DNA from 3 places in the Cupriavidus sp. PB-02 genome. Region 3 is predicted to be linked to each of the others. Evidence: predicted binding sites of a transcription regulator. Region 3 holds the regulator's gene; each other region holds the start of a gene.
The links. The regulator HrcA, encoded in region 3, represses chaperone genes, less so after heat shock. The targets are predictions, from matches to a motif close to TTAGCACTCNNNNNNNNNGAGTGCTAA.
Positions count from the first base shown of each region.

Region 1: rpoH (RNA polymerase sigma factor RpoH) is a predicted target of HrcA. The motif match lies at 2,713-2,739, and genes of this name have one in related genera.
Region 2: groES (co-chaperone GroES) is a predicted target of HrcA. The motif match lies at 2,823-2,849, and genes of this name have one in related genera.

Region 1 is NZ_CM177694.1:323,185-327,433, reverse strand. It holds gene AC10V3_RS01635 (ABC transporter ATP-binding protein) at 1-480, shown strand, start outside; gene ybiB (DNA-binding protein YbiB) at 574-1,578, shown strand; gene AC10V3_RS01625 (pirin family protein) at 1,598-2,476, opposite strand; gene rpoH (RNA polymerase sigma factor RpoH) at 2,826-3,755, shown strand; gene AC10V3_RS01615 (SCO family protein) at 3,855-4,249, opposite strand, start outside.
Region 2 is NZ_CM177694.1:743,824-748,072, reverse strand. It holds gene AC10V3_RS03575 (metallophosphoesterase) at 1-620, shown strand, start outside; gene groL (chaperonin GroEL) at 739-2,382, opposite strand; gene groES (co-chaperone GroES) at 2,428-2,718, opposite strand; gene AC10V3_RS03560 (fimbrial protein) at 3,107-3,481, opposite strand; gene AC10V3_RS03555 (hypothetical protein) at 3,408-4,118, opposite strand.
Region 3 is NZ_CM177694.1:1,123,058-1,127,306, reverse strand. It holds gene AC10V3_RS05350 (hypothetical protein) at 1-162, shown strand, start outside; gene AC10V3_RS05345 (RNA-binding S4 domain-containing protein) at 248-643, opposite strand; gene hemH (ferrochelatase) at 640-1,755, opposite strand; gene hrcA (heat-inducible transcriptional repressor HrcA) at 1,868-2,905, opposite strand; gene AC10V3_RS05330 (NAD kinase) at 3,018-3,935, shown strand; gene recN (DNA repair protein RecN) at 3,989-4,249, shown strand, end outside.

The DNA of each region.
Region 1 (4,249 bases), 800 kb from region 3:
AGCGAAAGCAAGGCGCAACTGAAAGCGCGCACGCACGACACGCTGTCGCTGGTGGGCCTGACGCATGCCGAGAACAAGTACCCGCACGAGATCTCCGGCGGCATGAAGCAACGGGTGGGCATTGCCCGCGCGCTGGCGATGGCGCCCAAGGTGCTGCTGATGGACGAGCCCTTCGGCGCGCTCGATGCGCTCACCCGCGCGCACCTGCAGGACGAACTGATCAAGATCGTCGCGCGCACGCAGAGCACGGTGGTGATGGTGACCCACGATGTCGACGAGGCCGTGCTGCTGGCCGACCGCATCGTGATGACGACCAATGGCCCCGCCGCGACCATCGGTGAGATCCTGAAGGTGGACCTGCCGCGCCCGCGCGACCGCGTCGCGCTGGCCGACGACAAGAGCTACCACGCTTGCCGCACCGCGGTACTGGATTTCCTCTACCGCAAGCAGCGCAATCCGGCGCTGCGGGAGGCGGCCTAGGCTCGCCCGACCGCCGCACCCATCGGCGGCGATGGGCGCGGCGGCCCTGCTCCGCTATCATGAACCCAGAACAGACTCCTACCCCCCGCCGCCATGACCACGCCTGCCGCCACGCTTGCCGCACCCTTCCCTGCCGCCCGCTATATCAAGGAGATCGGCCGCGGCGTCAACGGCGCCCGCGCGCTGCCGCGCGAGGATGCCCAGGCCTTGTTCGACGCCATGCTGGCCGGGCGCGTATCCGACGTCGAACTCGGCGCCGTGCTGATGGCCTACCGCATCAAGGGCGAGGCGCCGCACGAACTCGCCGGCATGCTCGAGGCCGCCCATGCGCACTGCGAGCCGCTGCCCGGGCCGCCGGACCGGCAGGTGGTGGTGATCCCCAGCTACAACGGCGCGCGCAAGCAGCCCAACCTGGTGCCGCTGCTGGCGCTGCTGCTGGCGCATGAAGGCATCCCCGTGCTGGTGCATGGCTCGCGCGAGTTCAACGGCCGCGTGACCAGCATGACGCTGTTCGCGGCGCTGGGCGTTCCCCTGTGCGGCACCACGGCCGAGGCTTCGGCGCTGCTGCGCGATGGCACCGACCACGGGCCGCTGGCGGTGCTGCCGGTCGACGTGCTGTCGCCCGGCCTGTCGCAGCTGCTGGACCGGCGCACCGTGATCGGGCTGCGCAATTCCTCGCACACGGTCGCCAAGATGCTGCAACCGGTGGGCGAGCACTCCCCCGCCGAAGGGCTGCGGCTGTACAGCTATACGCACCCGGAATACCGCGAGACGCTGACCGACTACTTCTCGAACGAACCCGCCAACGTGCTGCTGGCACGCGGGACCGAAGGCGAAGTGGTGGCCGATGCGCGCCGCAACAGCCGCATCGACTGGCTGCATGAAGGGCACCAGCAGACGCTGGTCGATCCTGTCGGGGGCTCGCTGGCTGAAGTGCCGGAGCTGCCACCCGGCAGCGATGTCGATCAGACCGCGGCCTGGATCCGGCGCGTGCTGGATGGCGCCGTGCCGGTACCGGCGCCGATCGCCACGCAGATCGAGGCGATCCGGGAATGCCTGCGGCAGGGCACCCGGGTGACCTGGGCCAGCCCGGTCTGAGCCGGCCCCTTTCCTTCCCTTAAGGCTTGCGCGGCGGCAGCGGGATGCGCTCGTTCTCGTCTCCCGGCACCCGTGGGAACTGGTCATCCTCCCAGCGCCTGGCGGCGGCCTCGATCGCTTCCTTGCTGCTCGCGACGAAATTCCAGTAGATAAAGCGGCGGCCGTCGGTCGGATCGCCGCCCAGCAGCATCACGCGCGACGGCGCCGTGGCCAGCAGCGTGGCGCTCTGGCCGGGCGTCAGCACCACCATGTGTTCCGCCGGCAGCGGCTCGCCGTCCAGCGTGACGGCGCCGTCCACCGGGTAGATGCCACGCTGGGCATGCTCGGCCGGGATTTCCACGCTGGCGCCCGCGTCCAGTTCGATCGCCACATACAGCGTGCGGCTGAACACCTTGACGGGCGAGGTCTTGCCGAATGCATCGCCGGCGATCACGGTCATGCGCACGCCGGGCCGCTCGATGCGTGGCAGGGTCTCGGCCGGATGGTGGAAGAACGACGGCTCGTCGGTTTCATGCGATTGCGGCAGCGCCACCCAGGTCTGGATGCCGTGCAGCCGCGCGCCCGCCGCGCGCACATGGTCCGGCGAACGCTCGGAGTGCACGATGCCGTGGCCGGCGGTCATCCAGTTGACGTCGCCCGGACGGATCGCCTGCTCGCTGCCCAGGCTGTCGCGGTGGATGATCTCGCCCTCGAACATATAGGTAACGGTGGCCAGGCCGATATGCGGATGGGGGCGCACATCGGCTCCCTCCCCGGGCGGCAGTTGCACCGGCCCCATATGGTCGAAGAAAATAAACGGCCCTACCGTCTGGGTTGCCGCTGCAGGCAGCAGCCGCCGTACGGTGAAATCGCCCAGGTCGCGCACATGCGGCTTGAGCAAGTGTTCGATAGCAGACATAACTTCTCCGGTGGAATAAGAGAGGCTCGCAAGCATGCCAGCGTGGCGCCGCTTGCGTCGAGTGTAGCCGCTGGTGCAACAAATCATTCCACCAGCGGGCAGAACCGGCGGGGCACGCTTTGCTCTAATACTGAGTGCGCCCTGCTGCGAGTATCCCCGACGACGCTTGATTGCGAAATAGCTATCCAATATGCTATGACAATCGTCGGGAACTATCGCAACAGTCAGGACTCCAATTAGCACTCACCCGGCCTGAGTGCTAAGATGCGTTGCAGTGCCGCCGCCCATCCCAAGAGAAGGTGCGCGGCGCACCGGCAACCGAACCGCCGGATGCGAAAGGAGCCATTGAGTGAACGCAGTCTTGTCTGCTGACCAAAATCTGACCCCCAGCCGTCTGCCGACGGCCCCGAAGCACGGGGGTAGCCTGGCGCTGACCTTCCCGGCCACGCTGGGCAATCTCGACAGCTATATCCAGGCTGTCCACCGAATTCCGCTGTTGACCGCGGAGGAAGAGCAGCGCCTGGCGCGCGAACTCCGCGACCACGATTCCGTTGACGCGGCCCGCCGCCTGGTGATGTCCCACCTGCGCCTGGTCGTGTCGATCGCCCGCCAGTACCTGGGCTACGGCCTGCCGCACGCCGACCTGATCCAGGAAGGCAATATCGGCCTGATGAAGGCGGTCAAGCGCTTCGACCCCGACCAGGGCGTGCGCCTGGTGTCGTACGCGATGCACTGGATCAAGGCCGAAATCCACGAGTACGTGCTGAAGAACTGGCGCATGGTCAAGGTGGCGACCACCAAGGCCCAGCGCAAGCTGTTCTTCAACCTGCGCAGCCACAAGCAGGGCTCGCACACGTTCACGCCGGAGCAGGTCGAGGCGGTGGCGCGCGAGCTGAACGTCAAGCCCGAAGAAGTGATGGAGATGGAAACCCGCCTGTCGGGCGGCGACCTGGCGCTGGAAGGCCAGATCGACGACGGCGAGGAGGAATTCGCCCCCATCGCCTACCTGGCGGACAACCATAACGAGCCCACGCGCGTGATGGAAGCCAAGCGCCACGACCGCATGCAGGTCGAAGGCCTGGAAGAAGCGCTGGCCAAGCTGGACGAGCGCAGCCGCCGCATCATCGAGGCGCGCTGGCTGAACGTCGAGGACGACGGCTCGGGCGGCGCCACGCTGCATGAGCTGGCCGCCGAGTTCGGCGTCTCGGCCGAGCGCATCCGCCAGATCGAGGCCGCGGCAATGAAGAAGATGAAGGGCGCGCTGCAGGCCTTTGCCTGATCCCGCTGCCCCGCCAGAAGCAAAAAGGCCGGTCCACTGGACCGGCCTTTTTGTTTGCCTGCTGGGCGCGGCTGCGGCGTTATGCCGCACCCCGGGGCATCAGGACAGCAGCTGTTTCAGGTCGTGCGCGATCGGTTCCGGGCCCTGGCCGTGGCGGATAAACAGGCGCAGGCGGCCATCCGGGTCGAATACATAGCTGCCGGCGGAATGATCCACCGTGTAGTTGTTCGGCGACGAGCCCGGCACCTTGGCGTAGAACACCTTGAAGTCCTTGGTCACCTTCTGCAACGCGGCTTCGTCGGCCGGGCGCAGGCCCAGGAAGCGCGGATCGAAGGCAGGCACGTACTGGGCCAGCAGCGCCTGCGTGTCGCGCTCCGGGTCGACCGTCACGAACAGCACCTGCACGCGGTCGGCGTCTGGGCCCATCTTCTCCATCACGGCCTTGAGCTCGGCCATGGTGGTCGGGCACACGTCCGGGCAATGGGTGTAGCCGA
Region 2 (4,249 bases), 380 kb from region 3:
GCAACCACGAGTACTACGAAAGCAATTTCGACACCGTCGACCGGTTGATGGCGGAAGCCGCCGCCGATCACTCCGGCATGCAAGTTCTCAACGGTTCGGTGGCCGAGTTCAGCGGCGCGCGCGGGCGCGTGCGCATCCTCGGCACCACCTGGTGGACCGACTACACGCTGTTCGGCAACGACCGGCGCGAGGACGCGATGCAGGCCTGCGCCGCAGTGATGCTGGACCACCGCCTGATCGAGCTGGCCGGCGACGACGGCCGCGCGCGGCACTTCACGCCGGAGGACGCGCTGGCGCGCCACCAGGCCGCATCGGCCTGGCTTGCCGCCCAGTTGGCGCAGCCCTTCGACGGCAAGACGATAGTAGTCACCCATCACGGCCCCGACCTCGGCAGCCTGGACCCGCGCTATTCGCATGACCTGGTTTCCGGCGGCTTCCTCTCGCGCCGGCCCGACCTGGTGGCGCAGGCCGACCTGTGGATACACGGCCATACCCACACCAGCTTCGACTACTGCATCGACGATTCGCGCGTGGTGTGCAATCCGCGCGGCTATGTCAGCCGGCGTACCGGCGAGCTGGAGAATCAGCGCTTCGACTGGTGTTGCGTGGTCGAAGTCTGACGCCGCGGCGCGCGCCTTCAGCGGGCACCGTTCAAAATAAAAACCCCCGCGGGCTCGCACCCGCGGGGGTTCTTGTCTGACAGCCTGCCGGCAATCACCGGCAGTCGGTCGGCACAAATTACATCATGCCTTCCATGCCACCCATGCCGCCCATGCCGCCCGGCATTGCCGGAGCCGACTCTTCCTTCGGCGATTCGGCCACGGCGCAGTCGGTGGTCAGCATCAGCGAAGCCACCGAAGCGGCGTTCTGCAGTGCGGTGCGGGTGACCTTGGTCGGGTCCAGCACGCCCATTTCCACCAGGTCGCCGTACTCGCCCGAAGCCGCGTTGTAGCCGTAGTTGCCCTTGCCTTCGATGACCTTGGCAACGACGACCGACGCTTCTTCACCGGCGTTCAGCACGATCTGGCGCAGCGGCTCTTCCATCGCGCGCAGCACGATCTTGATACCGGCGTTCTGGTCGGCGTTTTCGCCGGTCAGTGCCGAGATCGCAGCGCGGGCACGCAGCAGGGCCACACCACCGCCGGGGACGATGCCTTCTTCCACCGCAGCGCGGGTGGCGTGCAGGGCGTCTTCCACGCGGGCCTTCTTTTCCTTCATTTCGACTTCGGTGGCAGCGCCAACCTTGATCACGGCAACACCGCCGGCCAGCTTGGCCACGCGCTCTTGCAGCTTCTCACGGTCGTAGTCCGAGGTCGCTTCTTCGATCTGGGCGCGGATTTGCTTCACGCGGCCTTCGATCGCCGCTGCGTCGCCGGCGCCGTCGATGATGATGGTGTTTTCCTTGCCGATCTCGATGCGCTTGGCCTGGCCCAGGTCGTTCAGGCCGGCCTTTTCCAGCGTCAGGCCGATCTCTTCAGCGATCACGGTGCCGCCGGTCAGGATGGCGATGTCTTCCAGCATGGCCTTGCGGCGGTCGCCGAAGCCCGGGGCCTTGACGGCGGCGGTCTTCAGGATGCCACGGATGTTGTTGACCACCAGGGTCGCCAGGGCTTCGCCCTCGACGTCTTCAGCGATGATCAGCAGCGGGCGGCCGGCCTTGGCCACTTGCTCCAGCACCGGCAGCAGGTCGCGGATGTTCGAAACCTTCTTGTCGAACAGCAGCACGAACGGGCTGTCCAGCTGGACCACCTGCTTTTCCGGGTTGTTGATGAAGTACGGCGACAGGTAGCCGCGGTCGAACTGCATGCCTTCCACGACTTCCAGCTCGTCGGCCAGCGACTTGCCGTCTTCGACGGTGATCACGCCTTCCTTGCCGACCTTGTCCATGGCTTCGGCGATGCGCTCACCAATCGAGGTGTCGCTGTTGGCCGAGATCGCGCCAACCTGGGCGATTTCCTTGCTGGTGGTCGTGGGCTTGCTGACCTTCTTCAGCTCTTCCACGGCAGCGGTAACAGCCTTGTCGATGCCGCGCTTCAGGTCCATCGGGTTCATGCCGGCGGCAACGTACTTCATGCCTTCGCGCACGATCGACTGGGCCAGCACGGTTGCGGTGGTGGTACCGTCACCGGCGTTATCGCTGGTCTTGGAAGCCACTTCCTTGACCATCTGGGCGCCCATGTTCTGCAGCTTGTCCTTCAGCTCGATTTCCTTGGCCACGGACACGCCGTCCTTGGTCACGGTCGGGCCGCCGAAGCTGCGCTCCAGCACCACATTGCGGCCCTTCGGGCCCAGGGTCACCTTGACTGCGTTGGCGAGGATGTTCACGCCTTCGACCATCTTGGCACGTGCGGCGTCGCCGAACACTACGTCTTTAGCTGCCATTCTTGAATCTCCTGAAATCTGTACGGGTGGCGGTCAGTCGGTGAATTACTTGTTCACCACGGCCATGATGTCTTCTTCGCGCATGACCAGCAGTTCCTGGCCTTCCACCTTCACGGCCTGGCCGGCGTACTTGCCGAACAGCACACGGTCGCCGACCTTGACGTCGAGGGCGATGTTGTTGCCCTTGTCATCCTTCTTGCCAGGACCGATTGCCAGTACTTCGCCTTGATCGGGCTTCTCGGCAGCGTTGTCGGGAATCACGATACCGGACGCGGTCTTGGTTTCGTTGTCCAGACGCTTCACGATCACGCGGTCGTGCAAAGGACGCAGATTCATACGGACTCCTAGATGCAAAAGTGAGTTTCTATTCACAAATCGGCCGGCTACCGAGGCGACGGCCGTCTGAAATGTTCAGGTGCCGCAAGGGGCTGTTCATGCTGTTAGCACTCACCCCCGGCGAGTGCTAATTATAGGGACGGGGTAGGGGCATTTCAAGACAGGGACTTGATGCGGGTTTTCCCGAAGCGGGTGCATTCTGCTGGGAACAACGCCCGGCCAGTCGCTTCCGTATGGCGAATAAGCCACTCCACTGCGGCCAAATCCCACAGATCTGGTGAGCTGACCTGCAGGCCAAAGCCGCCATGACAATCCGCAGGCGTCGGCAGGGCTACCCAGATGCCGGGGCGGCGTCACTTCGTCGTGCAACCGAAGCGGATAGTGATTGTTATTGGTACACCATGGTGAACGTCATCAGCGTGTTGGCGGTTCCGCTGGTCACCTTGCTGCCGGTCTGGTAGTAGCGAGCCCGGAGGGGGATCGTATAGTTGCCGCCGGTGCTGCCATTAAAGCCAGCCAGGCTCACCGTGCTACCCAGCGCAAAGGGCTTGTCCGAGCCATCCAGCAACTGGACGCCGACTCCCGTCACCGTCGATGCACCATCGAGTGCCACGACCGAGCCGTTACCGCCAAGCACGTTTGTCAGGGCATCAATCTGGTATCGGATGTTATTGATCCCGGGCGGGCAATTATTCAGGGCGATATTGAATCCTTTCGAGGCAGAATAGGCTCCCACGCCAGTGAATTCCGAAGTGCGATGCACGCCAAGATCGACCAGGACATCCGGGGTCTGACAGGAAGGCGCTAAACGAAATACTTCCCGCCGCGGTGGCAATATAAATAACCAGGGAATTGTCAAAATCGTACCTGACTGTCGGGAGGCTGGCAGCGGATATCGTCCCATAGGAAATCGGACCGGTCTTCACAAAAACATAATTCAGGTTCTGGCCGCCCCAATAAAAATGCACCGACCCTGTGCCCGTGGATGTGATGGGAAACGGTGTCTGTTGGTTGGTGATTTTCACCCCGATACCGGGGACGTTGGTGGGGAAGACCTTGTCCGCACCCGCCGGGTATGGCGTGACCGGAAGCGTCCAGCTACGGGTGAACGACCCGGAACAGGACGCATAGAACTGGCTGGTATTCGCTGGGGCCCACTTGAATGTCGCCAGCATTGCACCGACGGGCGCATCACGGGGTACAACAATGGCCCCGCTCAAGGGAACCGTGATGTTCAGCAATTCAAAGCCGTCCGCATAAGTGCAGGATGCCCACGCCGACGGGAGAGCTGACATGAAAATACCCGCTCCCATGAATGCTGCCGCCAGCCAACTCACCAGTCTTGCTTGCCACGCTTGCGGGCAAGATCGCGAAAAAAATTGCACAAATGCGATCATCATGAATTCAGTCGAGATTTTCCTGCGTATACCTGCCCGGGGCGGCGGCCGTGACCTGCATCGCCGCGCACGGATTTAATAAGGAAGACACAATGGACGATGGTATGGCTCGGCGTGATGCCGAAAGTGGAAAG
Region 3 (4,249 bases):
CCTGTGGTGACGCTGTGCCTCGTGGCCGCATTAGCGGTCATGACCACCTTTATCTGCCTCTCCGGCGCGTTCACGCCGCGCGATACGGAGTATGGCAGTGGCAAGGCGGTGTTCAAGCATTACATCGTTCCTATCGTCAGTCAGGAAGTCACGCAGGAATAGTCGGCCGGGACCAACAGCCTCCTGTCCGACACCCTTCCGCTGCGCGGCGGCACCGGCGCTATGCCGGTGCCGCCGCGTTGTCATTTCATCCCTTGAAGTCGTCGATGCGGCGGCGGTCGCGCTTGGTCGGACGGCCCTGGATCTGCGCGGACGGCTCCGGCTGCAGGCGCCGGCGTTCGGCATCGGCCTGCCGGCGCGCCTGGCTCTCTGTGCTTTCCTCGTACAGCGTCTGCGCCACCGGCGCCGGGCCGCGCGCCGGGGCAATGCCCTTGACCGCCAGTTCCCAGCGCTGCTGGTGCGCTTCCAGCACGACCTTGTCGCCCGGCTTCACCTCGCGCGAATTCTTGCACGGCTGGCCGTTGACAGTCACCTTGCCACGCTCCACCGCTTCGGCCGCCAGCGAACGCGTCTTGAAAAAGCGCGCGCACCACAGCCACTTGTCGATGCGCTGGCGCGCATCCGCCTCAAAATCCACATTCATGCCGCCGCTCCCCGGGTCTGCGCGCGCGAGCGCCGCGCTTCCAGTTCGTGCGGGTGCGGCGTGGCCAGTGGCCAGCCCTGCAGGTGCTGCAGCGCGATCTCCGCCATCGCCGCCACCCACGGTGCCGAATCATTCATGCACGCGATGAAGTGGAAGTCCTTGCCGCCCGCGACCTTGAATTCAGTCTGCCCTTCCATGGCGATCTCTTCCAGCGTCTCGATGCAATCGGCAGGGAAGCCGGGGCAGAACACGTCGACCCGGCCGGCGCCGACCTTGCCCAGTTCGGCCAGCGTCGGGGCCGTGTACGGCTGCAGCCATTCCGCCTTGCCGAAACGAGACTGGAACGTCACCTGGTATTGTCCCGGCTGCAGGCCCAGCGCCTCGCCCAGCAAGCGGCCGGTCTTCAGGCACTCGCAGTGGTACGGGTCGCCCAGCTCCAGCGTGCGCCGCGGCACGCCGTGGAACGACAGGATCAGCTTGTCGCCGTGGGCGAAGTCCGGCATGCCGTGCCGGGCCCAGTAGGCGCCGACCTGCTGGTGCAGTGCCGAAATATAGGCCGGGTGGTCATGGAAATGCTTGACCAGCCGCAACTCGGGCTGGTTGCGCCACTGGCCGAGCACGCGGAACACCTCGTCGAACGCGGTCGCCGTGGTGGTGCCCGAGTATTGCGGGTACATCGGCAGCACCAGCACCTGCTCGCAGCCCTGGCGGCGCAGCGCCTCCAGCACCGACGCGATCGACGGGTTGCCGTAGCGCATCGCGCAGGCCACCGTCACCTCATGGCCGTTCTGGTTCAGCAGCCGCTGCAGCGCATGCGCCTGCCGCTCGCTGTAGACCAGCAGCGGCGAGCCCGTCATATGCGCCTCGCGCAGCCAGATCGATTCGTACTTGAGCGCCGAGGCGCGCGAACGCAGCGGCAGGATCACACCGTGCAGCAGCGGCAGCCAGGCCGCGCGCGGGATCTCCACCACGCGCGGGTCGGACAGGAACTCCTTCAGGTAGCGCCCCACCGCCTTGGGCGTGGGCGCGTCGGGGGTGCCCAGGTTGACCAGCAGGATCGCCGTGCGTGGCGCCTGGCCGTGCTGGTAGGCCGGTTCGGGAGAAAACGTCATGTCGCTTCCGGGTTGGCGCGGCGAGCGCAGATAACGAGCGCTCGCAACACGCTTCGGCAATATTTGCCGCGCTCGGTAGGAATGGGGCAGCTTTTGAGACCGGCCAGCCGTGTCACTGGTTCTGGCTCAGCGCGCTGGACAGCAGCCGCGCGGTGATGTCGACGATGGGGATCACGCGCTCGTAGGCCATGCGCGTGGGGCCGATCACGCCCAGCGTGCCGACGATCTGCCCGTCGACTTCGTACGGCGCGGTGATGACCGCCATGTCTTCCAGCGGCACCAGCCGGCTCTCGCCGCCGATGAAGATCTGCACGCCCTGGGCGTGGCTGGACACGTCCAGCAGCTGCAGCAGGCTGGTCTTGTGCTCGAACACGTCGAACAGCCGGCGCAGCTTGTCCATGCTGGAGGCCAGGTCTTCCACTTCCAGCAGCTTGCGCTCGCCGCTGATATAGACGTGGTCGTCCTCCTCGTCCTCGACGGTGCTGCCGGCCTCGACCGCCGCCTGCATCAGCTGCGACATGTCGCGGCGCAGGTCGCGCAGTTCCACGCGCAGGTGGTCGCGAACCGAGTCGAAGCTCATGCCGGCGTAATGCGAGTTGAAGTAGTTGGCCGCCTCGATCAGTTGCGCCGGCGTATAAGCCAGTTCGGTCTGGATGATGCGGTTCTGGACGTCGCCTTCAGGGCTGACGATGATCAGCAGGATGCGCTTTTCCGACAGCCGCATGAATTCGATCTGCCGGAACGCCTGCGCGCGCCGCGGCGTCATCACCACGCCGGCAAAGTGCGACAGGTTGGACAGCGTGCGCGCCGCCATGGTGATCATCCGCTGCGGGCCCAGCTGCTGGCCGCCGAGCTGGTCCTGGATCTGGCCGGTCAGCTCGGCCAGGTCGGCGTTGCGCTCGAGCGGCTTGGCCGTCAGCATGGAATCAACGAACAGCCGGTAGCCGCGCGGCGTCGGGATACGGCCAGCCGAGGTGTGCGGGCTGGAGATAAAGCCCATCTCCTCCAGGTCGGACATCACATTGCGGATCGTCGCCGGCGACAGGTCCAGCCCCGAGTACTTGGACAGGGTGCGGGAACCGACCGGCTGACCTTCCGCGATGTAGCGCTCGATCAGGGTCTTGAGCAGCGTTTTGGAACGTTCATCCATGATGTCCCGATTTTACGCAAGTTTTGGACCTTCCGGCGCCCGGCCTCGCCCGGCGCCGGGTTCCGCACCCGGCATGCTGACAACGGTTACGGCGGTATGGTCTAATCCCGGCATGTCCGCCCCCCCCAAAGACAGCGCGTTGCGCACTCCGTTCAAGACCGTCGCCCTGGTGGGCCGGTATTCCACCGCCGGCATCGAAGGGCCGCTGGAGGAGATCGCCTCTTATATCCTGCGCAACGGCCAGGATGTGGTGTTCGAGCGCGAGACCGCGCTGGCCACCGGGCTGACCGGCTACCCGGCCCTCTCCGCCGAGGAGATCGCCGAACAGGCCGATGTCGCCGTGGTCCTGGGCGGCGACGGCACCCTGCTGGGCCTGGCGCGCCAGCTGGCCGGCCACGACGTGCCGCTGATCGGCGTCAACCACGGGCGGCTCGGCTTCATGACCGATATCGCGTTGGAAGACGCGCATACGGTATTGCCCGACATGCTCGACGGCCGCTACGAGGCCGAGACCCGGCTGCTGCTGGAATCGCGCGTGGTGCGCGACGACATGGATATCTTTTCCGCGCTGGCGCTGAACGATGTGGTGGTGAACCGCTCGGGCATCTCCGGCATGGTCGAGCTGGCGGTGTCGGTGGACGGCTTTTTCATGTACAACCAGCGCTCGGACGGCCTGATCGTGTCGACCGCCACCGGCTCGACCGCGTACGCGCTGTCCGCCGGCGGCCCGATCCTGCATCCTACGCTGTCCGGCGTGGTGCTGGTGCCGATCGCCCCGCACGCGCTCTCGAACCGCCCGATCGTGCTGCCGCACGACGCCGAGGTCACCATCGAAGTGGCCAGCGCGCGCGACGCGAGCGTCAACTTCGACATGCAGTCGCTGACCTCGCTGCTGCCGGGCGACCGCATTGTAGTGCGGCGCTCGGAGAAGCACATCAACCTGCTGCACCCGGTCGGCTACAACTACTACGCCACGCTGCGCAAGAAGCTGCACTGGCACGAGTATCCGTCCGAAGACAACCGCCTCTGAGCCGCCCCCCAGCCCGAGCCCGACCCACCGGACCGACACCCCCTCACGCCACGATGCTGCGCAGCCTGTCCATCCGTGATTTCGTCATCGTCGACACGCTCGACCTGGATTTCACCTCCGGCTTCACCGTCTTCACCGGCGAAACCGGCGCCGGCAAGTCCATCCTGATCGATGCCCTGGCCCTGGTGCTGGGCGAGCGCGCCGATGCCGGCGTGGTGCGCGAAGGCGCCCCGCGCGCCAGCGTCAGCGCCACCTTCTCGACCCACCCGGCGCTGGACGCCTGGCTGGCCGAGCGCGAACTCAACGGCGACGCG